One region of the Allobosea sp. RIT-PG3_2 genome, then DNA from elsewhere that is predicted to be linked to it. Evidence: predicted binding sites of a transcription regulator. Region 1 holds the regulator's gene; each other region holds the start of a gene.
What was found. Region 1 encodes PhoB, which activates phosphate uptake and scavenging genes when phosphate is short. Its sites were predicted from a motif close to TGTCATNNANCTGTCAT; they were not measured.
Positions count from the first base shown of each region.

Region 2: a site for PhoB is predicted at 4,894-4,910, ahead of AC2FAN_RS17765 (BtaA family protein). Genes of this name have one in related genera too.
Region 3: a site for PhoB is predicted at 8,083-8,099, ahead of ugpB (sn-glycerol-3-phosphate ABC transporter substrate-binding protein UgpB). Genes of this name have one in related genera too.

Region 1 is NZ_JBXWCA010000012.1:10,845-20,598, reverse strand. Features, by position in the region: gene argH (argininosuccinate lyase) at 1-857, opposite strand, end outside; gene AC2FAN_RS24960 (LysR family transcriptional regulator) at 954-1,880, shown strand; gene AC2FAN_RS24955 (SpoIIAA family protein) at 1,934-2,320, shown strand; gene phoB (phosphate regulon transcriptional regulator PhoB) at 2,333-3,031, opposite strand; gene phoU (phosphate signaling complex protein PhoU) at 3,043-3,762, opposite strand; gene pstB (phosphate ABC transporter ATP-binding protein PstB) at 3,848-4,654, opposite strand; gene pstA (phosphate ABC transporter permease PstA) at 4,695-5,579, opposite strand; gene pstC (phosphate ABC transporter permease subunit PstC) at 5,597-6,553, opposite strand; gene pstS (phosphate ABC transporter substrate-binding protein PstS) at 6,800-7,825, opposite strand; gene AC2FAN_RS24920 (ATP-binding protein) at 7,939-8,991, opposite strand; gene ppk2 (polyphosphate kinase 2) at 9,111-9,754, shown strand, end outside.
Region 2 is NZ_JBXWCA010000006.1:50,672-60,425, forward strand. Features, by position in the region: gene AC2FAN_RS17745 (hypothetical protein) at 1-76, shown strand, start outside; gene AC2FAN_RS17750 (ATP-dependent helicase) at 114-2,495, opposite strand; gene AC2FAN_RS17755 (acyl-CoA dehydrogenase family protein) at 2,611-4,260, shown strand; gene msrB (peptide-methionine (R)-S-oxide reductase MsrB) at 4,320-4,754, opposite strand; gene AC2FAN_RS17765 (BtaA family protein) at 4,954-6,219, shown strand; gene AC2FAN_RS17770 (class I SAM-dependent methyltransferase) at 6,216-6,881, shown strand; gene AC2FAN_RS17775 (potassium channel family protein) at 6,946-7,743, shown strand; gene AC2FAN_RS17780 (thioesterase family protein) at 7,756-8,322, opposite strand; gene AC2FAN_RS17785 (FAD-binding oxidoreductase) at 8,526-9,754, shown strand, end outside.
Region 3 is NZ_JBXWCA010000002.1:896,234-905,987, forward strand. Features, by position in the region: gene rph (ribonuclease PH) at 137-853, shown strand; gene rdgB (RdgB/HAM1 family non-canonical purine NTP pyrophosphatase) at 999-1,646, shown strand; gene hemW (radical SAM family heme chaperone HemW) at 1,643-2,842, shown strand; gene AC2FAN_RS09820 (sn-glycerol-3-phosphate import ATP-binding protein UgpC) at 3,032-4,111, opposite strand; gene ugpE (sn-glycerol-3-phosphate ABC transporter permease UgpE) at 4,119-4,967, opposite strand; gene AC2FAN_RS09830 (creatininase family protein) at 4,967-5,716, opposite strand; gene ugpA (sn-glycerol-3-phosphate ABC transporter permease UgpA) at 5,716-6,597, opposite strand; gene ugpB (sn-glycerol-3-phosphate ABC transporter substrate-binding protein UgpB) at 6,673-7,998, opposite strand; gene AC2FAN_RS09845 (fumarylacetoacetate hydrolase family protein) at 8,197-9,375, shown strand; gene AC2FAN_RS09850 (hypothetical protein) at 9,516-9,754, shown strand, end outside.

The DNA of each region.
Region 1 (9,754 bases):
TTCTGCGGCATGATCGAGGAGCCGGTGGCGAAGGCATCGTCCAGCGTCACCCAGGCGAATTGCCGGGAAGCCCACAGCGTCACCTCCTCGGCCAGCCGCGACAGGTTCGTCGTCAGCATCGCCGCGACGAACAGGAACTCCGCGACATGGTCGCGCGCGCCGACCGCATCGACCGAATTCTCGAACGGCCGATCATAGCCGAGCGCCCGCGCGCTGAGCTCGGGATTGAGCGTGATCGCGGAGCCGGCAAGCGCCGCCGCCCCGAGCGGCGACTGGCCGGAGCGCGCTTCCCAATCCTTCAGGCGCGAGGCATCGCGCATCAGCACCTGGCCATGCGCCATCAGCCAGTGGCCGAAGGTGACGGGCTGGGCGCTCTGCAGATGGGTGAAGCCGGGGCTGACCGAGGCCGCGTGCAATTCCGCCTGGTCGGCGATCGCGGTCAGCAATTCGGACAGCATCGCCGCCAGCGAACGCGACTTCTCGCGCAGATAGAGCTTGAGGTTGTTCGCCGCCTGGTCGTTGCGCGAGCGCCCGGCCCTGAGCTTGGCGCCGGTCGAGCCGATCCGCTCGGTCAGGATGCGCTCGATGAAGGTATGGACGTCCTCGTCCTGCGGTCCAGGCGCGATGCGTCCTTCGACCGTGTCCCGCGCGATCGCGTCGAGGGCGGTCAGGATGGTGTCGAGTTCCGAGGCCGTCAGCAGCCCGGCGCGCCCGAGTTCGGCCGCATGCGCCTTGCCGCCGGCGACATCCTGAGGCACCAGCCTGGCGTGCTCGCCGGCTGCGCTGGAGAGCTTCATCAACCGCGCATCCGGCGGCTTGCGGAAACGTCCGCCCCACAGGCGGGTCGTCTGGTTCATGATGCTCGTTCCTCCCCTAGCGGAAGAATGGCCTCTTGACCGAGAGGCCGGCAAACGAAACGATCTCCGCAGAGATAGTCCGAAAAGGAATACCCCATGGCCGCCGGTCGGCCTCCCCCGTCATCGACCGCCCTGCGGGCCTTCACCACCGTCGCACGACTGGGCTCGACGGCCCGCGCCGCGCAGGCGGTCAACCTCACCCAGAGCGCCGTCTCCAAGCAGATCCTCTCGCTGGAGCATCATCTCGGCGCCGTGCTGTTCGATCGCAGCCCGCTCGGCCTGAAGCTGACCGAGGCCGGCGCGATCTATCTGCCCTATGCCGAAGCGGCGCTGGAGCAGATGGATCGCGGCGCGCGGCGCCTGGCCGAGCGCTCCGCGGTCGCCCGGCCGATCCGGCTGCACATGGTCGCCATCGTCGGCGAGCGCTGGCTGATGGGGCGCTTTCCCGCCTTCGCCGAGGCTCATCCCGGCGTCGACGTGCAGTTCACCAACTATGTCAGCGAGAGCGAGACCGAAGAGCCCGATCTCGATATCGCCCACGGCGTCCCGCCCTGGACCGGCAGGGAGGCGCACTACCTGTTCGGCCGCGACGTCGCCCTCGTCGCCGCGCCGAGCCTGATCGAACGCATGGGCGGTTTCCGCCGCGCCGCCGACATCCAGAAGATGACGCTGCTCCAGCACTATCAGATGCCGACCTTCTGGGCCGAGTTCACCGAGGCCCACGACCTGCGCGGAGCCGTGCCCGAGCACACCGTGCGCTACGGCTACTATTCCGTGATTACCAGCGCCGCCGTCGCCGGGCTCGGCGTCGCCTTGACGCCGCGCTGCTATGTGGCGGATGAATTGGCCTCCGGCGCGCTCGTCAACCCGCTCTGTCTCGGCTTCACAAGCGCGACCGGCTGCTGGCTCACCCGCCCGCTCGGCCAGCCGGATCGCCCCGGCCTCGACGAATTCGTCACCTGGTTGCTCAGCGAGGCCGGGCAGTTCGACGCCGCGACACGGGCGCCTTCCGCCGCAGACTGATTTCCCGCGAAACTTCCCTCCGGGCGGGGCGTTGTCTTCGCCGAGGAGGAGACATGCTCACCATTCTGCCCGCCCCCGACCATGTCGGCGCCTACCGCCTGTCGCGGACGCTGACGGCCGATGATCTCGATCAGATCATGGCCGATATCGATGCGAAGCTTGGCCGCCACGAGAAGATCGGCATCCTCGCCGACTTCACCGATTTCACCGACATGACATTGGCCGCCGCCTGGAAGGATGCGCGCTACAGCCTTGGCAAGCTCTGGGAACTCCAGCGTTTTCCCCGCGAGGCCGTGGTCACCGACAAGAGCTGGCTCGCCGCCTTCGTCGACCTGCTCAACCCCGCGATCCCCTTCGTCACGGTGCGCACGTTCAAGCCGGAGGAGTACGACACCGCGCTGGCCTGGGCCGGCGATATCGAGGGCGGTCCCAACGCCTGACGATCGCGCGCGTCAGCTGCGCGCGAAGGTCTCGTCGAAGGCGTAGCCGGCGCCGCGCACCGTGCGCAGCGGGTCCTTGGTGTTGGCAGGCGTGATTGCCTTGCGCAGCCGCCCGACATGGACGTCGACCGTGCGCTCGTCGATATAGACGTCGCGGCCCCAGACGGCATCGAGAAGCTGGGCGCGCGAATAGACCCGCCCCGGTGCCTGCATCAGGAATTCGAGCAGCCGGAACTCGGTCGGCCCGAGATGCAGCTCGCTGCCGGCGCGGCGGACGCGCCGGGTCGTGCGGTCGAGTTCGAGATCGCCCGCGGCCAGCAGCCCCGCGACGTGACCTGGCTTCGCCCTGCGAAGAAGCGCCTGGATGCGCGCGATCAGTTCCGGCAGCGAGAACGGCTTGACGACGTAGTCGTCGGCGCCGGTCGCAAGGCCGCGTACCCGCTCGGTCTCCTCGCCGCGCGCCGTCAGCATGATGATCGGCACGCGCTCGGTGTCGCGCCGCGAGCGCAGCCGCCGGCAGAGCTCGATGCCGGAGAGGCCGGGCAGCATCCAGTCGAGCAGCACGAGATCGGGCGTGTGGTCGCGCAGATGCAGCTCCGCATCGTCCCCGCGCGCGACGCTGTCGACCTCGAAGCCCTCGGCCTCGAGGTTGTAGCGCAGCAGCAGGGTGAGCGGCTCCTCGTCCTCGACGATCAGGATGCGTGCGGCCATGATGTCTTGCCTCAGCTGCCCGTGATCGCCTCGACCTCGATATTGGTCGTGTCGAGCTTCGGCCGGTTCACGTCGAGCGAGTCGCCGGTGATGAGATAATGGATTGTCTCGGCGATGTTGGTGGTGTGGTCGCCGATGCGCTCGATGTTCTTCGCGCAGAACAGCAGATGCGTGCAGAACGTGATGTTGCGCGGATCTTCCATCATATAGGTCAGGAGCTCGCGGAACAGCGAGGTGTAGAGCGCGTCGATCTCGTCGTCGCGGCGCCAGACCTCGAGCGCCTTCTGCTCGTTGCCGGCGGCATAGGCGTCGAGCACGTCCTTTAGCTGCGCCTGGACAAGGCGGCTGATGTGCTCGAGGCCGACGACCGCGCGATGCGGCGGCTGGAACTGCCCGGCGATGGCGACGGCCCGCTTGGCGATGTTCTTGGCGAGATCGCCAACGCGCTCGACATCCGCCGCGATGCGGATCGCCGAGATCAGCTCGCGCAGATCGTTGGCGAGCGGCTGGCGCCGGGCGATGGTCAGCACCGCCTTCTCCTCGACCTCGCGCTGGAGATTGTCGAGGCGCTGGTCGGCCGAGATGATCTTCTGGGCGAGCGCGGTGTCGCGGCGCACCAGGGCGACGGTGGAATCGCCCAGCATGCGCTCGGCCATGCCGCCCATTTCGGCGAGGCTGCGGCGGATGCCCTCGAGATCGGTGTCGTAGGAACGGACGATGTGATCGGTCATGGCGTTATCCTCGAAGCATTTTCAAGCGAAGTGGGCACCGGTTCGCGCGATGAAAATGCGATAAAACAAAGAAGTCCGTCGCCGCTCAGCCGAAGCGGCCGGTGACGTAGTCCTGCGTCTGCTTTTTGCCGGGGTTCATGAAGATCGTGTTGGTCGGCGCGAACTCGATGACCTCGCCCAGATACATGAAGGCGGTGTACTGCGAGATGCGGGCCGCCTGCTGCATGTTGTGGGTGACGATGGCGATGGTGAAGTCGCTCTTCAGCTGCTCCAGCAGGTCCTCGATCTTGCCGGTCGAGATCGGATCGAGCGCCGAGGTCGGCTCGTCGAACAGGATCACCTCCGGCTTCTGCGCGATGGTGCGCGCGATGCACAGGCGCTGCTGCTGGCCGCCGGAGAGGCCCATGCCGGAGCTCTTCAGCTTGTCCTTGACTTCGTCCCAGAGCGCGGCGCGGCGCAGCGCGCCCTCGACGCGGTCGTCGAGCTCGGACTTCGGCGGCCTCTCATAGAGCCGGATGCCGAAGGCCACGTTGTCGTAGATCGACATCGGGAACGGCGTCGGCTTCTGGAACACCATGCCGACGCGCGAGCGCAGCTCGTTCACGTCGACATCGTTGGAGATGATGTTGCGCCCGTCCAGCAGGATCTCGCCGGTCGCCCTCTGCTCGGGATAGAGCGAGTAGATCCGGTTGAAGATGCGCAGCAGGGTCGACTTGCCGCAGCCGGAAGGGCCGATCAGCGCCGTGACGTGCCGGTCGCGGAAGTCGAGATTGATGTTCTTCAGCGCCTTGTGCTCGCCGTAGTAGAAATCGAGGTTTTTCACCGCGATCCGGACGGGCGCCTCGGCATCGAGCGATTGCGGGGAGAGTTCAAGGGTCGAAAGCATCGACATGGTCCTTCAGGATCAGACGCGACCGGGTTGGATTCAAGCTCTACTTGCCGCCGCTGACGATGCGGCGGGCAACGATCGAGAGCAGCAGGATCGACATGGTGATGATGAGCGAGCCGGCCCAGGCCAGCTGCTGCCAGTTTTCGTAAGGGGCCGAGGCGAACTGGTAGATCGTCACGGGCAGGTTCGAGACGCCGCCGACGAGGCTCGCCGAGAACCAGAAATTGTTGTTGAGCGCTGTGAAGATCAGCGGCGCGGTCTCGCCGGCGATGCGGGCAAGAGCCAGCAGGATCCCGGTGACCATGCCGGCCTTGGCCGCCCGCCAGGTCACGCTGGTGATGACGACCGAGGGCGGCGCGCCGAGAGCGGCTCCGGCCTCGCGCAGCGGGCCGGGCACGAGGCTCAGCATGTCCTCGGTGGTGCGCACGATGACGGGGATCGCGATGATGCCGAGCGCGACGCCGCCGGCCCAGCCGGAATAGCCGCGGAACGGCTCGACCAGCAGGACGTAGACGAACAGGCCGATCAGGATCGACGGCGCCGAGAGCAGGATGTCGTTGATGAAGCGGATCAGGTTCGCGAGCTTCGAGCGCCTGCCGTACTCGGCGAGCCAGGTCCCCGCCAGCACGCCGATCGGCGTGGCGATGGCGATGCCCAGGAAGGTCAGCACCACCGAACCGGCGATGGCGTTGGCGAGGCCGCCGCCCTGCGAGCCGGGGCCGGGCGTGACCTCGGTGAAGGTCGCGAGCGAGAGCCCGCCGATGCCCTTCACCACCAGCATTCCGAGGATCCAGAACAGCACGAAGATGGCGCAGAAGGTGAAGCCGGTGGCGATGATCTTCATCAGCCGGTCGGCGGTGCGGCGGGACTGGCGGACGCGCCCCCAGGGGGTATGGGGCAGTTCGCGCGGCGTGGAAGCAGTGGTCATGCTCATCTCCCGGGACCTCAGTAGCGCTTCACCCGCGAGACAAGCAGTCGCGCGATGACGAGGACGACGAAGGTGACGAAGAACAGGATGCAGCCCAGCGCGATCAGCGAGTTGAGCTGGAGGCCCATCGCCTCGTTGAACTCGTTGGCGATGCGCGAGGCGATGGTCGAGCCCGGATCGAGGATCGAGCTCGACAGGCGGTTGGCGTTGCCGACGACGAAGGTCACCGCCATCGTCTCGCCGAGCGCACGGCCCAGGCCCAGCATGACCGCGCCGATGATCGAGACGCCGGCCTGCGGCACCAGCACATGGCGCACGACCTCCCAGGTCGTCGCGCCGATGCCGTAGGCGCTCTCGCGCAGCACCGAGGGGATCTGCTCCAGCATGTCGCGGGTGATCGAGGCGATGAAGGGCACGATCATGAAGGCCAGGATGATCCCGGCCGTGAAGATGCCGAGGCCCGAGGGCGAGCGCGAGTAGAGCACGGTGCCGACGATCGGGATGCCCTCGACGATGTTCGAGAGCGGGATCTGCACATAGGCCGCGAAGAGCGGCGCGAAGACGAACAGGCCCCACATGCCGTAGATGATCGAGGGCACGGCGGCGAGCAGCTCGATCGCGGTGGCGACCGGCCGCTTGAACCAGGGCGGCGCGAGCTGGGTGAGATAGACGGCTATGCCGAGCGAGAGCGGCACGCCGATCAGCAGCGCGATCAGCGCCGTCGAGAGCGTGCCGACGATCGCCGGCCAGGCGCCGTACTGGTCGTTCTGGGTGTCCCAGACGCTGGAGGTGATGAAGCCGAGCCCGAACTCGCGGAAGGCCGGCCAGCCGCCGACGACCATCGAGAGCATGATGCCGGCGAGCAGCACCAGGACGAACAGCGCCGCCGCGAAGCTGGCATTGCGGAAGAACAGGTCGAAGCCTGCCTTCGGCGTCCTGCGGACGATCGGCGCGGCGCCGGGAATGCTCGTCATGTCGGTTGCTGCGGTCATCCGCGGAAGCTCCGGTGTCGTAGCCGAGGTCGTCTGCGGCCGGTCGCCCGGCGCCGATCAACCTCAGCCCTCATCCTGAGGAGCGCTCTGCAGGAGCGCGTCCCGAAGGAGGCTCCCGTGCACTCTGGATCCTTCCTTCGAGACGCCGCGCACCGCGGCTCCTCAGGATGAGGGCTGAATGTATGGGCAAGGCGGGAATATCCCGCCTCGCCTTGTCGGCGGCAGCGATCAGAAGATCGGCTTGCCGGCGGTATCGGTCACGCCCTTCCAGGCGGCGCGGACCTGGTCCTTCACATTCGCCGGCAGCGCGACGTAGTCGAGCTCGCTCGCCAGCTTGTCGCCGCTCTTGTAGGTCCAGTCGAAGAACTTCAGCGCGGACTGGACATCTTCCGGCTTCTCCGGCTTGGCATGGACGAGGATGAAGGTCGCCGAGGTGATCGGCCAGGCTTCCGCGCCCTTCTGGTTGTTGAGCGAGATGCCGAAGCCGGGCTGCTCCTGCCAGTTGGCATTGGCCGCAGCGGCCTGGAACGCCTTCTCTTCCGGAGCCGGGAAGTTGCCGTCGGCATTCTTCACCAGGGCGTGGGCGAGCTTGTTCTGCTTGGCATAGGCGTACTCGACATAGCCGATCGAGTTCGCAACCTGCTTGACGGAAGCCGAGACGCCTTCATTGCCCTTGCCGCCGATGCCGACCGGCCACTGGACCGACTGGTTGGTGCCGATCTTGGACTTCCAGTCGGCCGAGACCTTGGAGAGGTAGTCGGTGAAGACGAAGGTCGTGCCCGAGCCGTCCGAGCGGTAGACCGGGTTGATGTTGGCGTCCGGCAGGGTCACGCCGGCGTTGAGCGCCACGATCTTCGGGTCGTTCCACTTCTTGATGTCGCCCAGATAGATCTGCGCGATGATCTCGCCCGAGAGCTTGAGCTTGCCCGGCTCGATGCCGGCGATGTTGACGGCCGGAACGACGCCGCCCATCACGGTCGGGAACTGGATCAGGCCGTCCTTGGTGAGGTCCTCGCCCTTGAGCGGGGCGTCGGTCGCGCCGAAGGCGACGGTCTTCGCCTTGATCTGGCGGATGCCGCCGCCCGAGCCGATCGACTGGTAGTTCAGGCCGATGCCCGTGTCCTTCTTGTAGGCCTCGGCCCACTTGGAATAGATCGGGAAGGGGAAGGTCGCGCCGGCGCCGGTAATGTCGGCGGCCTGGGCGGAACCGGCGATCCCGGCGGCGACGGCCGCGAGAACGAGAATCTTGCGCATTGAGATGTCCTCTCTGGGTCGCTGTATGCAGCGGCCCTGTCAGAACACCCTCTATATGACAGCCAAATGACATTTCGTCATGAAAGCTGTCATGAAAGGCTGACAGCCGGTCTCTAGCCGGCCTGCTGAGCGCCGAAGCGGGGCAGGATCGCCTTGAAGGTCGCGCCCTCGCCGGGCTTGCTCTCGATCGTCAGCCGGCCGCGATGGCGCAGCACGATATGCTTGACGATGGCGAGGCCCAGGCCCGTGCCGCCCGCCTCGCGGCTCGCCGCGGTATCGACCCGGTAGAAGCGCTCCGTCAGGCGCGGCAGATGCTCCGGCGCGATGCCGGGGCCATCGTCACGCACATGGAAGCCGGCCTCGCCCTCCCCGGCCTCGACGGTGATCAGCACCTCGCCGCCCCGCTTGCCATATTTGATCGCGTTCTCGACGAGGTTCTCCATCAGCCGCAGCAGTTCGTCGCGATCGCCGGGAACCTGGAGCGGCTCGCGCGGCGTGCGCAATGTCAGCGTCACCTCGCGCTCGCGCGCCATCAAGGTGAGCGAGTCGACGATCTCGCGCGCGATGCCGGCGAGATCGACGGGCGTGTCGGGCGCAACATGGGCACGCTGCTCGATGCGTGAGAGCGAGAGCAAGTCATCGACGAGACGCGCCATGCGTAGCCCCTGCTCGCGCATGATCCCGAGGAAGCGCTCGCGGGCGCGCTCGTCGTTGCGCGCCGGCCCCTGCAAGGTCTCGACGAAGCCGAGCAGCGAGGCCAGCGGCGTGCGCAGCTCGTGGCTGGCATTGGCGACGAAATCGACGCGCATGCGCTCGATCACCCGCTGCTCGCTGAGGTCCTGGAAGGTCAGCAGCGTCGCGCGCCGGCGCCCGGCGCCCAGCGCCGCGATATGGATGCGAAAGGCTCGCTCGAACGGCACCCGCTCGACGAGCTCGACGGTCTTGCGATCTCCCCCGAGCGCGACATGCTCGATCGCGTCGTTGAGATCGGGGTCGCGCAGCACCAAGGCCAGCAGCTTGCCGATCTCGAGCCCCGGAATGAGCGCGTGCATCGCCGGGCTCAACGCCTGCGCGAAACCCTGCTCGTCGAGCAGTACGACCGGAGCGCCGAGCGCCTCGATCATGTGCCGCGTCGTCGCGGAGTGGGAAACGGCAATGTCGACCATGGAGCGCCCGAAGCCTGCCGGCGGCGGCCGGCGCGCCCTTCCTGAGCGGAAGAAGCGGAAGCGTCAATTCCCTTCCGCGCGGCAGCCGGCTAGGCTTTGCGCGAAACAAGGAGCCGACGATGGCGAAGAAATTCTCCGGTTCAAATGCGAAGAACGCGATCGAATTGCCGTCGGGGAACCAACCGAAGCCGGCGAAGGCCCGCTCGAAGCCCGCCAAGCTCAAGGACTTCGACATCGAGGCCGATACGCTGCCGGAAGCCATCGTCGATGCCGCCTATCACAGCGGCGACTATCCCTATGGCAAGCGGATGAAGCGCAAGCGCTACAACCGCGAGCTCGAGCCGCTCCAGATCGAATTGCAGAAGCTGACGCGCTGGGCCGCAAAGCAGGGCGAGCGCATCGTCATCGTCTTCGAGGGCCGCGACGGCGCCGGCAAGGGCGGCACCATCGCCCGCTTCACCCAGCATCTCAACCCGCGCCAGGCCCGCATCGTCGCGCTGCCGAAACCCTCCGATACCGAGAAGGGCCAGTGGTACCTGCAGCGCTACGCTGCCGAGATGCCGACGGCGGGCGAGATCGTGTTCTTCGATCGCTCCTGGTACAACCGCGCCGGCGTCGAGCGCGTCATGGGCTTCTGCACGCCGGAGGAAACCGAGCATTTCCTGCGCGAGGCGCCGGTCTTCGAGGGCATGCTGGCGCGGGACGGCGTCCGCCTGATCAAGCTCTTCCTGACCATCGGGCGCGAGATGCAGATCACGCGGCT
Region 2 (9,754 bases), on a different contig from region 1:
GGCCGAAGCTGCGTCGACCACCCGCGACAAGCTGTTCCTGCGAGGATTTACAACAATCAGCGGACTTGGCCCCTAGCGACGGCGCGCCATCGCTAGGTGACGCCTCGCCGCCATCACCCCGCCTTCTGCACGAAGCTATCCAGCACCATCTTCCGCCCGGCCTTGTCGAAATCGACGGTGAGCTTGTTGCCGTCGACGCTGGCGACGGAGCCGGGGCCGAACTTGACGTGGAAGACGCGGGCGCCCTCGCCATAGGCGGATTCGCCGGATGATTTCGCCGTCAGCTCGCCTTCGATCAGCAGCGGGCCGCGCTGGCGCGAGCCTGAGCCGAAACCGCCCGAGCTGAAGCCGCGGCCGCTTTCGGAGAAACCGCTGCTGCCACCGCCGTTCTTCGCCCGGTTCTCCTGCGCGCGCTGCCAGCCCGGCGTATTGTAACTGGAGCCGAAGCTTTCCATCCGGTCGAAGCGCGAGGCGCCGTAGCCGCCCTGCGAATAGCTGTTCGGGGCCTGCTCGACCTCGACATGCTCCTCCGGCAGCTCGTCGATGAAGCGAGAGGGTAGGCTGGTTTGCCAGAGGCCGTGGATGCGCCGGTTCGAGGCGAAATAGAGCTTCAGCTTCTTGCGGGCGCGGGTCAGGCCGACATGGGCGAGGCGGCGCTCCTCCTCGAGGCCGGCACGGCCACTCTCGTCGAGCGCGCGCTGGTTGGGGAAGAGCCCTTCCTCCCAGCCGGGCAGGAAGACGGTGTCGAACTCCAGCCCCTTGGCGGCGTGCAGCGTCATGATCGAGACGCGGGCGCCGGATTCGCCGTCGGCGACATCCATCACCAGCGAGACGTGCTCGAGGAAGGCCGGCAGGTCCGGGAACTCGTCGAGCGAGCGCACGAGCTCCTTGAGGTTTTCGAGACGCCCGGCGGCATCGGCCGAACGGTCCTTCTTCCACATTTCGGTGTAGCCGGATTCCTCCAGCACCAGTTCGGCGAGCTCGCCCTGTGGCATATGCTCGGCGCGGGCCGACCAGCGGCCGAAGGCCTCGACCAGCTCGCGCAGCGCCGTACGCGCCTTGGGCTTCAACTCATCGCTCTCGACCGCGGCGCGGGCGGACTGCATCAGCGAGAAGCCGGTGGCGCGGGCGTGGTTGTGCAGGAGCTGGACCGTCGCGTCGCCCAGCCCGCGCTTGGGCACATTGACGATGCGCTCGAAGGCGAGATCGTCGGTCGGCGATACCACGCAGCGCAGATAGGCGAGCGCATCGCGGATTTCGGCGCGCTCGTAGAAACGCGGGCCGCCGATGACGCGATAGGGCACGCCGGCCTGGACGAAGCGCTCCTCGATCTCGCGCATCTGCGCGGAGATGCGCACGAGCACCGCGGCCTGGCCGAGGTCCTGGCCTTTGGACTGCATCGCCTCGATCTCGTCGGAGACGAGGCGGGCTTCCTCCTGGCTGTCCCAGGCGCCGGTGACGGTGACCTTCTCGCCGAGCTCATCCTCGGTGCGCAGCGTCTTGCCGAGGCGGCCCTCGTTGCGGGCGATGAGCTTGGAGGCGGTGGCGAGGATATGGCCGGTCGAGCGGTAGTTGCGCTCCAGCCGGATCACGGTCGCGCCCGGAAAATCGTGCTCGAAGCGCAGGATGTTGTCGACCTCGGCGCCGCGCCAGCCATAGATCGACTGGTCGTCGTCGCCGACGCAGCAGATGTTCCGGCGGCCCTGCGCCAAGAGGCGCAGCCAGAGATACTGCGCCGTGTTGGTGTCCTGGTACTCGTCGACGAGGATGTAGCGGAAGCGGTCGTGATAGGTCTGGAGTACGTCCGGATAGTCGCGAAACAGCGTCAGGCAGTGCAGCAGGAGATCGCCGAAATCGACGGCATTCAGCGCCTTCAGCCGCTCCTGATAGGCGGCGTAGAGCTTGCCGCCCTTGCCGTTGGCGAAGACGGCGGCTTCGCCCGGCGCGACGTCCTTGGGGCTAAGGCCGCGGTTCTTCCAGCTGTCGATGAAGCCCGCCAGCATCCGGCCGGGCCAGCGCTTCTCGTCGATGCCCTCGGCCTGGATCACCTGCTTCATCAGGCGGATCTGGTCGTCGGTGTCGAGGATGGTGAAGTCGCTGCGCAGCTCGAGCAGCTCGGCATGGCGGCGCAGCAGCTTGGCCGAGATCGAGTGGAAGGTGCCGAGCCAGGGCATGCCCTCGGCGACCGGGCCGACGAGATGGGCGACGCGCTCCTTCATCTCCCGCGCCGCCTTGTTGGTGAAGGTGACGGCGAGGATCTGGGAAGGGTAGGCGCGGCTGGTCGAGATGAGGTGGCCGATGCGGGTGGTGAGCACGCGGGTCTTGCCGGTGCCGGCGCCGGCGAGCACGAGCACCGGGCCTTCCGTCGCCTCGACAGCCTGGCGCTGCTCCGGGTTCAGACCCGCGAGATAGCCGGCCGCCGGCTGCGCCGCGGCGCGCGCGGCCAGTCCGCCGGGGCGGGGCAAGGGAGCGGAAAAGGCGTCGGTATCGGACAAGGGTCTAAGCTGCTCGTGCGTGATTCGTTCTCCGGCAAATATAGGGCGTCGATGTCAGGATTGCGCCCTGCCGGAGCGATCATTTTATATCCCGTTCCACAGGGAGGTGGCAGCAATGGTCGAGCATGGCAGCGACGGGCGCTGGGAGGTCACCAATCAGGTGCCTGTGCTGGCGGATTACGATGTCTTCGCCGCCGATCCGGTGCTGCCTCGCATCGTCGCGGTCTTCGGTGCCGATTGGGCCAGCGCCCGGCTGCATGAGGCTGGGCGCACGGTCGGCTCCGGCCGCGTGCAGGAGCTCGCCTATCTCGCCAACCGCCATACGCCGGAGCTTCGGGCCTTCGACCGCTTCGGCAACCGCATCGACGAGATCGCCTTCCATCCGGCCTGGCATGAACTGATGGGCCTTGCCATCGGGCAGGAGACGCATGCGCTGGCCTGGAACCAGCCCGAACCCGGCGCGCAGGTGGCGCGGGCCGCCCTGCAATATCTCTGGTACGGCGCGGAGAGCGGCATCTGCTGCCCGATCAGCATGACCTATGCCGCTGTGCCCGTGCTGAAGCAGGATGCTGCGCTCTGGGAGCAGTGGGGTTCGCTCGTTACGTCCAACCGTTACGATCCGAGGCAGGGGCCAGCGCATCTGAAGACCGGCGCGACGGTCGGCACGGCGATGACGGAGACGCAAGGCGGTTCGGATCTGCGCCAGACACAGACGGTGGCCGAGGATAATCGCGACGGCACATTCTCGCTGCATGGCCGGAAATGGTTCTTCTCGGTGCCGCATTCCGACGTCTTCCTGACGCTGGCGCGGACGGCGGAGGGCATCTCCTGCTTCGTCGTGCCGGGATGGCTGCCTGACGGAGCGCGCAACGGCGTCGCGATCCAGCGGCTCAAGGACAAGGTCGGCAACCGCTCGAATGCGTCGTCCGAGGTCGAGTTCCGGGGAGCCATCGGGCACCTGATCGGCGAGCCGGGACGTGGCATCCGCACCGGGCTCTCGATGAACCATAATTCGCGGCTCGACATCGCGGCGGCGTCCTCCGGCCTGATGCGGATGGCGGTGTCGCTCGCGGCCCATCATGCGCAGCACCGGCGCGCCTTCCAGAAGGCGCTGATCGACCAGCCGATCATGCAGAACGTGCTCGCCGATCTCGCCATCGAGGCCGAGGCCGCCGCCTGGCTCGCATTCCGGTTCTTTGCGGCGCTGGACCGGCAGGAGACGTCCGAGAGCGAGCGCCTGCTGGCGCGGGTCGGGGCGCCGATCGCGAAATACTGGATCACGCGGCGGGCGCCCGCCGTCGTCACCGAGGCGCTGGAATGCCATGGCGGCAACGGGTTCATCGAGGAGAACCCGATGGCGCGGCTCTACAGGGAGGCGCCGCTCAACGCGATCTGGGAGGGCTCGGGCAATGTCATCTGCCTCGACGTGCTGCGCTCGCTGATGCGGGAGGAGGGGGTGGTGGATGTGCTGCGGGCGGAGTTGCTGACGGCTGCCGGGGCGGATCGACGCTATGACGCGGCGCTGAAGCGGCTGGAGGGCGATCTGCCGGAGCTGATGCGCAACGAGGGACAGGCGCGGCGGCTGACGGAGAGGCTGGCGCTGCTGTTGCAGGGCTCGCTGCTGTTGCGGCATGCTCCGGGGGAGGTCGCGGATGCCTTCATCGCGACGCGGCTCGGGGATGGCTGGTCGGGGCAGTTCGGCGATCTGCCGGTTTCGGTCGATGCGGCTGCGCTGGCGCGAAGGGCGGTGCCACGGGCTTCATAGAGCGCACCGTCATTCCGGGGCAGGCCGAAGGCCTGAGCCCGGAATGACGGCAGTAGGCTTCAAGCCGCTTCCGCCGCCTCGAAGTTCATCGCCACGCCGTTGATGCAGTAGCGCAGGCCGGTGGGCGGCGGGCCGTCCGGGAAGACGTGGCCGAGATGGCCGCCGCAATTGGCGCAATGCACCTCGGTGCGGACCATGCCGAACTTGCGGTCTTCGCTGGTCTCGACCGCGCCTTCCAACGGCTGGTCGAAGCTCGGCCAGCCCGTACCGCTCTCGAACTTCTTGCCGGATTTGAACAGCTTCTGGCCGCAGCCGGCGCAGGAGAAGGTGCCGGCGCGCTTCTCGAAGTTGAGCGCGCAGGAGCCGGCCCGCTCCGTGCCATGGCCGCGCAGGATCTGGTACTGCTCCGGCGTCAGCCGCGCGCGCCACTCTGCGTCGGTCAGCTGGAACGGGAAGGTTTCGTCCGCCTTCTTCGGCTCGCCGAACATGCTCATCAGACCCATTGCGATCTCCTTTCAGCGGGCGGTGGGGCCGCCATCCGTCTCGTGCCTCGCAATATGGCGACTCGCCGGCCGGATTTCACCCCTCGGCCTGCCCCGCTATTTCACGATGCTGTGGCACTTTGGCGGGCTTCGTCACCTGACCGTCACGCGACTCCTCTAGCAGCCCCGCCACCCGCAGAGGGAGGAAACCGTGACGCAACAAGCGACACAGACGGCGCGTGCCGCGCGCCGCATGACCAGTTCGGGGCTCGGCTCGGCGGTCCGGCGCAGCAAGACGCTCTCGAAGGCCGGCATGCTGGAATGGCTGTTCGCGCGGGCCTTCTCGGGTCTGGTCTATCCGCAGATCTGGGAGGACCCGGTCGTCGACATGGCGGCGCTGCAGCTCAAGGCCGACGACCACGTCGTGGCGATCGCCTCGGGGTCCTGCAACATCCTCTCCTATCTAACGGCGGCGCCAGTCCGCGTGAGTGCCGTCGACCTCAACGGGGCGCATATCGCGCTCGGCCGGCTGAAGCTCGCGGCGCTGGCACGGCTGGAAAGCCATGAGACGTTCCTGCGCTTCTTCGGCCGGGCGAACGCGCGCGACAACATCGCGCTCTACGACCGCGAGATCGCGCCGCATCTCGATGCCGTCTCGCGCGGTTATTGGGAAGGCCGGGGGCTCAGTGCCCGGCGCCGGATCAACCTCTTCGCCAACGGCTTCTACCGTTATGGGCTGCTCGGCCGCTTCATCGGCACGGGCCATGTGCTGGCGCGGCTGCTCGGGGGCAATCCCCGCGCGATGCTCGCCGCCCGCGACCTCGCGGAGCAGAGGGCGCTCTACGAGCGGCACCTCGCGCCGGTCTTCGAGCGCAGGCTGGTACGCTGGCTGGTGCGGCAGCCGGCCTCGCTCTATGGGCTCGGCATCCCGCCGGCGCAGTACAAGGCGCTGGCCGCCGATGGCGAGGATGGCATCCTCGGGGCGCTGAAGCTGCGGCTCGAACGGCTCGCCTGCGATTTCGACCTCAAGGGCAACTACTTCGCGCAGCAGGCCTTCGGCCGGCGCTATGCCGAAGGCGCCGATGCGGCGCTGCCGCCCTATCTGCAGCCGGGGCATTTCGCGACGGTCAAGGCGCGCGCCTCGAACGTGTCCTATCGCCAGACCCCGGTCACGGCGTTGCTGGAGGACCAGCCGGCCGAGAGCTGCGACGCCTATGTGCTGCTCGATGCGCAGGACTGGATGAACGATGCCGACCTGACGGCGCTGTGGTCGCAGATCACGCGCACGGCCCGGCCGGGTGCACGGGTGATCTTCCGCACGGCTGCCGACGAGCGCCTGCTGCCGGGGCGGGTGCCGGCCGCGATCCTCGACCAGTGGCGCTACGAGGAAGAGCGCAGCCGCGAACTGTGCCGGCAGGACCGTTCCGCGATCTATGGCGGCTTCCACCTCTATGTCCTGAAGGGGCAGGCCCGATGAGCGCGGCCGAGGCATCGGCCGTTACCGCCGCCGGGCTGATGGACCGGATCTACCGGCACCAGCGCCATATCTACGATGCCAGCCGGAAATTCTACCTGCTCGGCCGCGACCAGCTGATCGATGGCCTGTGGCCGCCATCCGGCGCGACCGTTCTGGAAATCGGCTGCGGCACCGGGCGCAACCTGATCCGGATCGCGCGGCGCTATCCGGACTGCGCCTGCTACGGGCTCGACGTCTCCGGCGCGATGCTGGCGACGGCGCGCGCGTCGGTAGCGCGTGCGGGACTGGAGGATCGGGTCAGTCTTGCGCAGGCCGATGCCACTGATTTCGATCCGCAGGCCCTGTTCGGCCTTCCCGGCTTCGACCGGATCGTGATCTCCTATGCGCTGTCGATGATCCCGCCCTGGCAGGGCGTCATCGCCGAGGCTTTGCGCCGTCTGGACGAGGGCGGGGCGCTGCACATCGTCGATTTCGGCGATCAGGATGGCTTGCCCGCCGCCTTCAAGGCGGTGCTGCTGCGCTGGCTCGGCCTGTTCCATGTCACGCCGCGGGAGGATCTGCCGGGAACCGTGCGGGCGCTCGCGGAGGCGGCCGGCGCCGATTGCCGGCTCGCCGCGCCCTATCGTGGCTATGCGGTCCACGCCGTCGCGACGCGCCGCTGATATGCAGCCCGGCCGGCGGCGGCGCTGGTAGCGGCTCATCCGGCGAGCGCCTATGCTCGCCGCAATGGATGCCGCCGACGCCCCGCCCGAAGAGAGCCGTTTCGAAAGCCTTCGCGACCGGCTGCGCCAGCTCTATCACGGCCGGACGCCGGCGGCCCTGCGCTTCCAGGCGGTCACCACGATCGTCGATCTGCTGATCATCGCCTTCTTCGTCGCCACGCCGCTGCTACGGGAGCAGCCGGCATTCCTCTGGATCGATTATTCGGTCGCGGTGATCATGGTGGCGGAGATCGGGGCCCGGCTGCTCGCCTCGACCAACATGCTGCGGCTGCTGCGCCAGCCGACCATGCTGCTCGACCTGTTCATCCTGTCGACGTTGCTGGCGCCGCAATGGCTAGAGAATTTCGGCTTCCTGCGCATCCTGCGTCTCTGGTCGCTCTCGCATAAAGGCATCGTCTGGTCTCAGTTCCGCTCCACCCGCTTCCGCGAGTGGGAGAACGTGGTGCGGGCGCTGAGCAACATCGCGACCTTCCTCTTCGTCGTCACCGGCTTCGTCTACACCTTCTTCTTCCGGCAGGCGGGCGGGCTGGAGAGCTACGTCCAGGCGCTCTACTTCACGGTCGCCACCGTGACCACGACCGGGTTCGGCGACGTGACGTTGCCCGGTGTCGCCGGCAAGCTGACGTCGATCGTGGTGATGATCGTCGGGATCACGCTGTTCGTGCGGCTGGCGCAGGCGCTGTTTCGCCCCAACAAGGTGCTGTTTCCCTGCCCGGAATGCGCGCTGCAACGGCATGAGCCCGACGCGGTCTACTGCAAGGCCTGCGGGCACAAGCTGAAGATTCCCGACGAGGATGTCTGAGGCGCGGGCCGCTCAGTGGCGCGTTTCGATCTCGGTCTCGCGCTCTTCAGCCATCTCGCCGACGCGGATCGCCGACTTCCTGGGCATGCCGATGATGCGCCCGATCGTGGCGGGCACCTGCATCATGCCATGGGCGGCCTTCATCAGGGCGATGTTCGCGAGAATGTCGGCCGGGAAGGGCACGACCCTGCGATGGAGCATATCGACGTGAAGCGACAGGTTCTCGCTCGTCGCGGCGAGCCAGCCCTCATGGGCGTGGCGCATCTCGAGATAATAGTGCAGGCGCTTGTCGTCGAAGCCGATGAGCTGGGCGGTGACGCGGACGAGATCGCCTTCCGTCAGCTCGCGCTTGTAGAGGATGTGGCATTCCGCCGTGAAGGTGGAGGCGTGCCGCGTCTCGACATAGTCCCGCGTCAGGCCGACCAGCGAGAAAACCTCGTCGACCGCGCGATCGAACAGGACATGGTAGTACGCCATGTTGAGATGGCCGTTATAGTCGATCCACTGCGGCTCGACCCGCATCGCCGAGGAGACGAAGGGTGCGAAGAACAGCGCCGGGGCGCGTGTATCGTGTTTCATGATCGCCTCCCTGTCAGGCGCCTCGATCAAGGGACGGCCGCATTATTGCGGATGCCCATTTTGTCGTCGCATGATCTACTATGCATCGATCGCAATCAGCGTCAGCACTTCGACCCGGCTGTTGCAGCCAGGATGATGTCAGACCGTAACCAATTGCGAAACCGATCTGTTCCAAGTCTAAGCGCCAAAACCGGATCTTGACAATGAGCCTGCCTGCCGCCGCCCTTCATGACAGCCCTGCCTCCGCCGCAGTGCTGCCGCCTTCTCCCGATGCCGTCGCAGCCGTGACGCAGGCGCTGGCCGCGCGCTTCGGCAACCGGCTGGTCACCAGCCTCGCGGTGCGCCAGCAGCACGGCCACACCCTGACCTGGATCCCGAACCAGCCGCCGGATGCCGTGGTCTTCCCGCAGAGCACGGAAGAGGTCTCCGAGATCGTGAAGCTCTGCGCCGCGCATGGCGTGCCGGTTATCGCTTTCGGTACAGGCACTTCGCTGGAAGGGCATGTCAACGCGCCCTTCGGCGGCGTCTGCATCGACATGTCGCAGATGAAGCGGATCATCGCCGTCCATGGCGAGGACCTCGACGTGCTGGTTGAGGCTGGCGTGACCCGCAAGGAGCTCAACGAGCATCTGCGCGACCAGGGCCTGATGTTCCCGATCGATCCCGGCGCGGACGCCTCGATCGGCGGCATGGCGGCGACGCGCGCCTCCGGCACCAATGCCGTCCGCTATGGGACGATGAAAGACAATGTTCTGGCGCTGACGGCGGTGATGGCTGATGGCTCCGTCGTCAAGACCTCGACGCGGGCCCGCAAGACCTCGGCCGGCTACGATCTCACGCGCCTGCTCGTCGGCTCTGAAGGCACGCTCGGCATCATCACCGAGGTGACGCTGAAGCTGCACGGCATCCCGGAGGCTATCGCCGCCGGCGTCTGCCCCTTCCCTTCGGTGAAGGCGGCCTGCGACGCGACGATCCTGACCATCCAGACCGGCCTGCCGGTGGCTCGCATCGAATTGCTCGACGACGTGATGATCCGCGGCGTCAATCTGCATGCCAAGCTCGGCCTGGCGGAGACGACGATGCTGTTCGTCGAGTTCCACGGCACGGAAGCCGGCGTTGCCGAGCAGTCCGAGCGCTTCGGCGAGATCGCTGCCGAATTCGGCGGCGGCCCCTTCGACTGGGCGACCAAGGCGGAGGACCGCTCCAAGCTCTGGCAGGCGCGCCATGACGCCTATTGGGCGGCCAAGGCGCTGAGGCCCGGCTTCGAGTCGGTGGCGACCGATGTCTGCGTGCCGATCTCGCAGCTCGCCGAATGCGTCGAAGAGACCAAGCGCGACATCGAGGCCTCCGGGCTGATCGCGCCGATCGCGGGCCATGTCGGCGATGGCAATTTCCACACCCAGCCGCTGGTCGACCTCAACGACGCAGGCGA
Region 3 (9,754 bases), on a different contig from region 1:
TCGGGCGAACCGTCGTTCCAACCCTATTGTCGTCATGCAGGAGGCGCGGATCAAGGGGTGAAACAGGGCCGGCGCCTTGCCGAGCGCGGCATGAGCGCCTACAAGCCGCCACTTCTCCGCAAGACAGGATTATTTCATGCGACCCTCCAAACGCGCCGCAGACGAGATGCGCAAGGTCACGCTCGAGCGCGGCGTGGTTCGCTATGCCGAGGGTTCCTGCATGGTGACGTTCGGCGAGACCAAGGTGCTCTGCGCCGCGACCGTCGAGGAAAAGGGGCCGCCGTGGCTGCGCGGCACCGGCAAGGGCTGGGTCACCGCCGAGTATTCGATGCTGCCGCGCGCCACCCATGAGCGCACCCGCCGCGAGGTCACCTCCGGCAAGCCCTCCGGCCGCACGCAGGAGATTCAACGCCTGATCGGCCGCTCGCTGCGCGCGGTCGTCGACCTCACCGCGATCGGCGAGCGCCAGATCGTCGTCGATTGCGACGTGCTGCAGGCCGATGGCGGCACCCGCACGGCCTCGATCACCGGCGCCTGGGTGGCGCTGCATGACGCATTGAAATGGATGGAAGGGCGCAGCCTGCTCAAGGGCACCAACCCGCTCAAGGACCATGTCGCCGCCATCTCCTGCGGCATCGTCGCCGGCAATCCGGTGATCGATCTCGACTATGTCGAGGATTCCGGCGCGCAGACCGACGCGAATTTCGTCATCACCGGCACGGGCGGCCTCGTCGAGGTGCAGGGCACGGCGGAAGGCGCGCCGTTCTCGGAAGAGGAGCTGCTTGCGCTGCTCAAGCTCGCAAAGGGCGGCGTCAGCAAGCTTGTCGCGCTGCAGAAGGCGGCGGTCGCCTGATCCGGCCGATCGCACAAGCAATCGAACAACACCGTCATTCCGGACGCAGCGAAGCGCAGATCCGGAATCCATCGTAGAGTTGCGACGCCCTTCGATGGATCCCGGGTCAAGCCCGGGATGACGAGGCGGGTAACGAGAGATACCGATGCCGAACCACCGCCTCCTCTCCGGCAAGGTCGTGATCGCGACCCATAACCAGGGCAAGCTGCGCGAAATGCGCGAGCTGCTGGCGCCCTACGGCATCGAGCTCGTCTCGGCCGGCGAGCTCGGCCTGCCCGAGCCGGTCGAGGACGGGTTCATGTTCTCGGAGAATGCAGCGATCAAGGCGGTCGCAGCGACGCAGGCGAGCGGCCTTCCGGCGCTCTCCGACGATTCCGGCGTCTGCATCGACGCGCTCGACGGCGCGCCCGGCCTGTTCTCGGCCAACTGGGCCGGGCCGGGCAAGGATTTCGCCCCGGCGATCGCACGCGTGCAGATGGAACTGGCGAAGCGCGGCGCGACCACGCCCGGGCAGCGCAAGGCTCACTTCGTCTCGGCGCTGGTCATCGCCTGGCCGGACGGGCATCAGGAGCTGTTCGAGGGGCGCGTCTTCGGCACGGTCACGCATGACATCCGCGGTGCAGGCGGCTTCGGCTACGACCCGATCTTCCTGCCTGATGGCCACGACAAGACCTTCGGCGAGATGACGGCGCAAGAGAAGCACGGCATCCCCGCCGATGGCTCGCCCGGCCTGTCGCATCGTGCGCGCGCCTTCCACGCGCTCGCCGCCACCTGCCTGAGGAAGCCGGCGTGAGCCCCGCGGCCGCCCTGATCGAGCGGCCCGGCGTCTCGCATCCGACCGCGGATGCAGGCTTCGCCGTCTATGTGCATTGGCCGTTCTGCCTGGCCAAGTGCCCCTATTGCGACTTCAACTCGCATGTGCGGCTGCAACCGCCCGACCAGCAGCGTTATATCGCCGCCTTCCGCAGCGAGATCGCCCACCGCGCCGCACTGGCGCCCGGCCGCACCGTCTCGTCGATCTTCTTCGGAGGCGGCACGCCCTCGCTGATGGAAGGCCGCACCGTCGGCGCGATCCTCGACGCGATCGGCGAGCACTGGGCCGTCGACCCGAACTGCGAGGTTTCGCTGGAGGCGAATCCGACCAGCGTCGAGGCCGGCCGTTTCCGCGATTTCCGCGCGGCCGGCGTCAACCGCGTCTCGCTCGGCGTGCAGGCCCTGAACGATGCCGACCTGAAGGCGCTCGGCCGGATGCACTCGGCAGAGGAAGCGCTCGCCGCGGTCGCGATCGCCCGAAAGTATTTCGAGCGCTATTCCTTCGACCTGATCTATGCCCGCTCGCCCTTGCAGACGCCGGCGCTGTGGCGGGCCGAGCTGGAGCTCGCGATCAGCCATGCGGCCGAGCATCTCTCGCTCTACCAGCTCACGATCGAGCCCGGCACGGCCTTCGAGCGGCTGTTCCGGGCGGGCAAGCTTGCGATTCCCGATCATGATGCCGGTGCGGCGCTCTACGAGACGACGCAGGAGATCACGGCCCGGCACGGTCTGCCGGTCTACGAGATCTCGAACCACGCACGGCCGGGCGCGGAATGCCGGCACAACCTGGTCTACTGGCATTATGGCGAATATGCCGGCGTCGGCCCCGGCGCGCATGGCCGGCTGGTGACGGCGCAGGGCCGCATGGCCCATTCGACCGAGAAGCGGCCGGAAATCTGGCTGGAGCGTGTCGAGGCCGAAGGCCACGCGCTGGTCGAGGACGAGCTGTTGAATTCGGAAGCGCAGGGCGACGAGTACCTGCTGATGGGGCTTCGCCTCGTCGAGGGGATCGATCCGGCCGTCTTCAAGGCGCTCGCCGGCCGCGAACTCAACGCCAAGCGCGTCGCCAGCCTGATCGACGAAAAGCTGCTGATGCACCGCCCCGGCGGCCGGCTCGCCGCGACGCCGGACGGCGCGCTGCTGCTAGACGCGCTTGTGGCTGACCTCGCGGCTTGAGCGGTTTACGGCCTCCGGAACCTCCGCGGTCATTCCGGGGCATCGCGCAGCGATGAGCCCGGAACCCAGAACCGATGCGTTTCTTGGAGAGACGCAAGCGTGGCGTTCTTTACTCAGACGGTATTTGTTCTGGGTTCCGGGCTCGGGCCTTCGCCCGCCCCGGAATGACGTGGAGGATGCGAAACCCGCTCAGCGCCTGCCCAGCCGCACGCCCGTCTTCGGATCGAAGACATGGACCTTGTCTGGATCGACCGTGATCCAGAGCCGGCCTTCTTGCGCCGCGACCTCGCCCGTCGCCGCCTGCATCACGAAAGGATGGCCGGCGAGCTTGCCGTGGAAGAGCTGGGTCGCGCCGAGCTCCTCGATGAACTCGACGTCGAAGGGCAGCGATCCCGCCTGCCCTTCCGAGGCGATCTCGATATCCTCCGGCCGCAGGCCGACCTCGACCGGCGTCTGCGCCGCCAGATCCTCGCGGAGGTCCCGGACCTCGATGATGGCGTCGCCGAGCGCCACGATGCCGGGGCCGTCCACTGTGCCGGGCTGGATGTTCATCGGCGGCGAGCCGATGAAGGTCGCGACGAACTTGCTGGCCGGCTTGCGGTAGACCTCGGCCGGCACGCCGATCTGCTCGACCTGGCCGCCATTCATCACCACGAGCTTGTCGGAAAGCGTCATCGCCTCGACCTGGTCGTGGGTGACGTAGATCGAGGTGACGCCGAGCGCTCGCTGCAGCTTCTTGATCTCGACGCGCATCTGCACGCGCAGCTTGGCGTCGAGGTTCGAAAGCGGCTCGTCGAAGAGGAAGACCTGCGGCTTGCGCACGATGGCGCGGCCCATGGCGACGCGCTGGCGCTGGCCGCCGGAGAGTTGGCGCGGCCGCCTCTCCAGGAAGGGCTCGATCGCCAGGATACGCGCCGCTTCCTTCACGCGCTTGTCGATCTCGTCCTTCGGCGTGCCGCGGTTGCGCAGGCCATAGGCCATGTTGTCGTAGATGTTCATATGCGGGTAGAGCGCATAGTTCTGGAACACCATCGCGATGTCGCGGTCGGCCGGCTCGATCTGGTTGACGACGCGGTCGCCGATCGCGACCTCGCCCGAGGAGATCGTCTCCAGCCCGGCGACCATGCGCAGCAGCGTGGACTTGCCGCAGCCGGAGGGGCCGACGAGCACGCAGAAGCCGCCATCGGGGATGTCGAAGGAGACGCCCTTCACGGCCTCGACGCCGCCGGCATAGACCTTCTTGACGTTGTTCAGGGTGACCTGGGCCATTCGCGGATTACTTCTCGGTTTCGACCAGGCCCTTTACGAAGAGCCTCTGCATGGCGATGACGACGAAGACGGGCGGCAGCATCGCCAGCATGGCGGTGGCCATGGCGAGCTGCCATTCGGTCAGGGCGTCGGTGGTGACGATCATCTTCTTGATGGCGATGACGATGGTCTGCATCGAGTCCTTCGTCGTCACCAGCAGCGGCCAGAGATACTGGTTCCAGCCATAGATGAACTGGATCACGAAGAGCGCCGCGATCGTGGTGATCGAGAGCGGCAGCAGCGTATCCTTGAAGAACTTGAACGGACCGGCGCCGTCGATCTTCGACGCTTCCAGCAACTCGTCCGGGATCGTCATGAAGAACTGCCGGAACAGCAGCGTTCCCGTCGCCGAGGCGATGAGCGGGACGGCGAGGCCCTGATAGGTGTCGAGCATGTTCAGATCGGAGACGATTTTGAAGGTCGGGAAGATGCGGACCTCGACCGGGAGCATCAGCGTGATGAAGATGGTCCAGAACGCCGCCATGCGGAACGGGAAGCGATAGTACACCACCGCATAGGCCGAGAGCACGGAGATGAAGATCTTGCCCAGCGCGATCGTCATCGCCATGACGAAGGAGTTGAACATCATGCCGATCACCGGCTCGCGCGTCGTGCCGGAGGTGCCGATGAAGAGGATGCGGTTGTAGTTCTCGAGGAAATACGGGCCGGGATAGAGTGGCATCTGGCCGTTGATCACGGTCGCGGCGTCCCAGGTCGAGGCGACGAAGGTCAGCCAGACCGGGAAGGCGACGATCAGCACGCCGATCGTCAGGATGACATAGGCGATCGCGTCGCCCAGGCGGCGGTCCTCGACCATCAGATCCCCTTCCCCATCTCGCGCAGGAGCCCGGCCAGAGCCTCGGCGCAGGCATCCAGGCAGGCCTGGCCCTTCTGCGTCGTGGCACGGCGGGCGTCGCCGATCACCCCGGTCTCGGTCATGTCCCGGAAGGAACGGTGGCGTGAGACGGTCGGGCGCCCGGGCAGGCCGTCGAGCGCGCCGAAAGCCTCGCCGAGACGGGCATCGCGGACCGATCCCGGCGCCAGCACCATCATCATCGAGGTCTCGACCTCGCAGGCATGCTGCACGGCCTGCTGATCCTCCAGCAACGGCGGGAGCGCCGCCTCGGCCAGCAGGAAATAGGTGGTCGCCTCGATATGCAGCCGCGTCTCACGCGCGAAATCGGGCAGGAAGGCCGTCAGCGCGGCGATGTTGCCGCCATGTCCGTTGACGATCAGCACGCGATGGAAGCCATGGCGCTCGATGCTCTTGAGGAGGGAGAGCAGCACGGCGCGATAGGTCGGGATGTCGAAGGTGAAGGTGCCGCCGAAGGCCATGTGATGCTCGGCCATGCCGCACCACAGGGTCGGCGTGACCACGACGTCGACATCGCCGGCGCGCTCGGCCGCCGCCTTGCAGACGCCGCTGCACAGGATGGTGTCGACACCGACGGGCAGATGCGGCCCGTGCTGCTCGACCGAGGCGACGGGCAGGACGACGATGGCATCGCCCGCGGCCTTGGCGCGCAGCTCCTCGGCGGTCAGTTCTAGCCAGAGCACGGACGCCATCAGTAGCTCACCTTGCGCTCGATGAAGCGGAACTGGACCGCGGTCAGCCCGATGACCATGATGAGCAGCATCACGGACTGCGCCGCCGAGCCGCCGAGGTTGGAGCCGCCCTTGCCGTCTGCGAAGACCTTGTAGACCAGCGTCTCGGTCGCGCCCGCGGGGCCGCCGCCGGTCACGGTGTCGATGATGCCGAAGGTGTCGAAGAAGACGTAGACGATGTTGACGACGAGCAGGAAGAAGGTCGTCGGCGAGAGCAGCGGGAAGACGATGGTCCAGAAGCGGCGCATCGGCCGGGCGCCGTCGATCACCGCCGCCTCGATCACGCTTTTCGGGATCGATTGCAGGCCGGCGAGGAAGAACAGGAAATTGTAGCTGATCTGCTTCCAGGTCGCGGCGAGGATGACCAGCAGCATGGCGTCATTGCCGTTGAGCCGGGGATTCCAGGCGATGCCGAGCGACTGCAACCCGCGCGCCAGCATACCGAGCGAGGGATCGAACATGAAGATCCAGAGCACGCCGGCAATGGCGGGCGCGACCGCATAGGGCCAGATCAGCAGGGTCTTGTAGACCTCGCCGCCCTTGAGCTGCCGATCCGCCATCACCGCGAAGAGCAGCGCGATCGACAGCGACAGCACGCAGACGAAGGTCGAGAAGATCGCCGTATTGATGAAGGCCTTGAGATAGCCGGGATCGGCGAAGAGCGTCTGATAGTTCTCGAACCAGACGAACTCGGTCGAGGTGCCGAAGGCGTCCTCAAGCAGGAAGCTCTGCCAGACCGCCTGGCTCGCCGGCCAATAGAAGAACACGATGGTGATCGCGAGCTGCGGCGCCAGCAGCAGGAAGGGGATGGTCAGCCCCTTGAAGTAGGCGTTCTTCTGCATCGGCTTCCTTGGACGAGACGGCCATCCCGGACGGGTTTGTCCGGGATGGCCAATGGATGCAAGAGGGCTGTCGGATCAGCGCGCCGCGGTGCGCTCGAACTGGCGCAGCATCTGGTTGCCGCGCTCGACCGCTGCGTCCAGCGCCGCCTTGGGCGTCTTCTGGCCGTTCAGCGCCGCCTCCAGCTCCTCCGACCAGATGTCGCGGATCTGGACGAGGCTGCCGTAGCGCAGGCCCTTCGAGTTGTCGGTCGGGGCCTTGTTGGTCAGCTCGAGGAGCGGGGTCTCGAGATAGGGCTTGTCCTTGTAGAAGCCCGACGCCTTGACCTTCTCATAGGCTGCCTTGGTGATCGGCAGGTAGCCCGACTCGGTGTGCAGCTTCACCTGGCGGTCGACATCCGACAGGAAGGTGAAGAACTTGGCGACGCCCTTGTACTCGGCCGGCTTCTTGCCGCCCATCACCCACAGCGAGGCGCCGCCGATGATCGAGTTCTGCGGAGCGCCCGCGGCTTCCGGATAATACGGCATCGCCGCATTGCCCCAGTCGAACTTGGCGTTCGCCTTGACGTTGCCGAAGAAGCCCGAGGAGGTCAGGAAGATCGGGCATTCGCCCGAGGTGAAGCGGCCTTCGCCGTTGTTGGTGCGGCCGGAATAGTCGTAGGTCTTGTCCTTCTGCAGCTCGACCAGATTGGTCCAGTGCTTCAGGAAGAGCGGGCTCTGGTTGAAGTTCATGACGGCGTCGAAGCCGGCCATGCCGTTGACCTTGGTCGAGAGCGGCACGTTATGCCAGGCGCCGAACTGCTCGATATTGGCCCAGGGCGCCCAGGCGTTCGAGACGGCGCATTTGTCGAAGCCGGCAGCCTTCAGCTTCTTGGCGGCCTCGAAGGTCTCGGGCCAGGTCTTCGGCGGCTTCTCGGGGTCGAGGCCCGCCTTCTTGAAGGCGTCCTTGTTGTACCACATCACCATCGACGAGGAATTGAACGGCATGGAGAGCATCTCGCCCTTGGCCGTCGAGTAATAGCCGGTGATGGCAGGCAGATAGGCGTTCGGATCGAACTTCTCGCCGGCTTCCTTCATCATCTCGTGGACCGGCTTGACCGCGCCCTTGGCCGACATCATCGTGCCCGTGCCGACCTCGAAGACCTGCAGGATGTGCGGCGCCTGGCCGGCGCGGAAGGCGGCAATGCCGGCGTTCAGCGTGTCGGGGTAGGAGCCCTTGTAGACCGGAACGACCTTGTAGTCCTTCTGCGAGGCGTTGAAGTCCTCGGCGAGTTTCACGACGACGTCATTATTCGCGCCGGTCAGCGCGTGCCACCACTGGATTTCGGTCTGTGCCAGGGCAGGCGAGGCGCCGGCGAGCGCGAAGGCCGCTACCGACATCAGGATGCGCGATTTGATGGTCATGGACGATCTCCCTTCCGCGGGCGGACCCCGCCGCGGTTCTTGTCGTTGGTGCGCAAGCTAGCATGAAGCGCAGGCGACATTTCAATGACAAATCGATGACGCCTGCCGCAATGCGCCTATGGTCGCGGTACGGCTTGCGCATTCGCGCATAACCGGCTGATCTGCGCTCCCGACTCGAACTCGTTTCCGGACCGCATCATGCCGAAGCTCGACCTTGCCGTGACCGCAACCCTGCCGACGGATTCCGCTGCGGCCGCGCTCGTCGGCCGGGTCTGGCGCCCCGATCTCGGCGGCCCCGCCGTGGTGGCGCTGCGCGACGGGCAGGTCGTCGACATCACCGCCGCTTTCCCGACCAGCCGCGACCTCTGCGAGAGCGCCGATCCGGCCGCGGCGCTGCGGGCGGCCCAGGGCGAGACGCTCGGGTCCCTGGCCGACATCCTCGCCAACACCCCTGTGGACAGCCGCGATCCGAAGCGGCCCTGGCTGCTATCCCCGCTCGACCTGCAGGCGGTGAAGGCCGCGGGCGTCACCTTCGCAGTCTCGATGCTGGAGCGGGTGATCGAGGAGAAGGCACGCGGCAACCCGGCGGCTGCCGCAACGATCCGCGAGGAGATCGGCAAGCTCATCGGAGACGACCTCTCCAAGCTCAAGCCCGGCTCGCCCGAGGCGATGCATCTCAAGGAGGTGCTGATCAAGCAGGGCGCCTGGAGCCAGTATCTCGAGGTCGGCATCGGCCCGGACGCCGAGATCTTCACCAAGGCCCCGGCGATGTCGACGGTCGGCACGGGAGCCGATGCCGGCCTCCATCCCGCATCGAGCTGGAACAACCCCGAGCCGGAGATCGTGCTGGTCGTCGCGTCCGACGGGCGCATCGTCGGCGCCACGCTCGGCAACGACGTCAACCTGCGCGATGTCGAGGGCCGCTCGGCCCTGCTGCTCGGCAAGGCGAAGGACAACAACGCGGCCGCCGCCGTCGGCCCCTTCATCCGCTTCTTCGACGCGGGCTTCACGCTCGATCATGTCCGCCGCACGACCGTGACGCTGACGGTAGCGGGCGAGGACGGCTTCACGCTGGAAGGCTCCTCCTCGATCGCCAAGATCAGCCGCGACCCGGCCGACCTCGCCGCGCAGATGATCGGCCCGCACCATCAATATCCGGACGGTGCGGCGCTCTATCTCGGCACCATGTTCGCGCCGATCAAGGACCGCGATGCGCCGGGCGGCGGCTTCACCCATAAATACGGGGACATCGTCACCATCGCCGCGCCGGAGCTGGGCAGCCTCGTCAACCGGATGAAGCGTACCGACGCCTGCGAGCCCTGGACCTTCGGCGCCTCGCATCTGATGCGCCATCTGGCTAAGCGCGGGCTGCTCTAGTTGCAGCCCCGGCCGGGGTTTCTGCAATCGCAGCAGGCTGCTGGTAAGGATTGTCTGCCATAGCGCCGGCTGGACCAGGAGAGTTCGGCGTGGCGATGAGCGAGATCGGGGGGCGACACTCCCAAACGCGGGGCAGCCGTATGGCGGCACGGCTCGTGCTTTCTCCCGGCCTATGGATCGCCGCTTTCGCGGCGCTGGCCGTCGCAGGGCTGATCCTGCCGCTGCGCCTGCCGATCGGTGCGAATGCCTGGGATACGGTTGTCTATCTCGATGCGGCCTGGCGCATCAGGCTGGGCCAAGTGCCGAGCCTCGATTTCTTCGTGCCTGTCGGGCCGCTCGGCTTCTACCTGACCGCCGGCCTCGACGCCCTCTTCCCGAA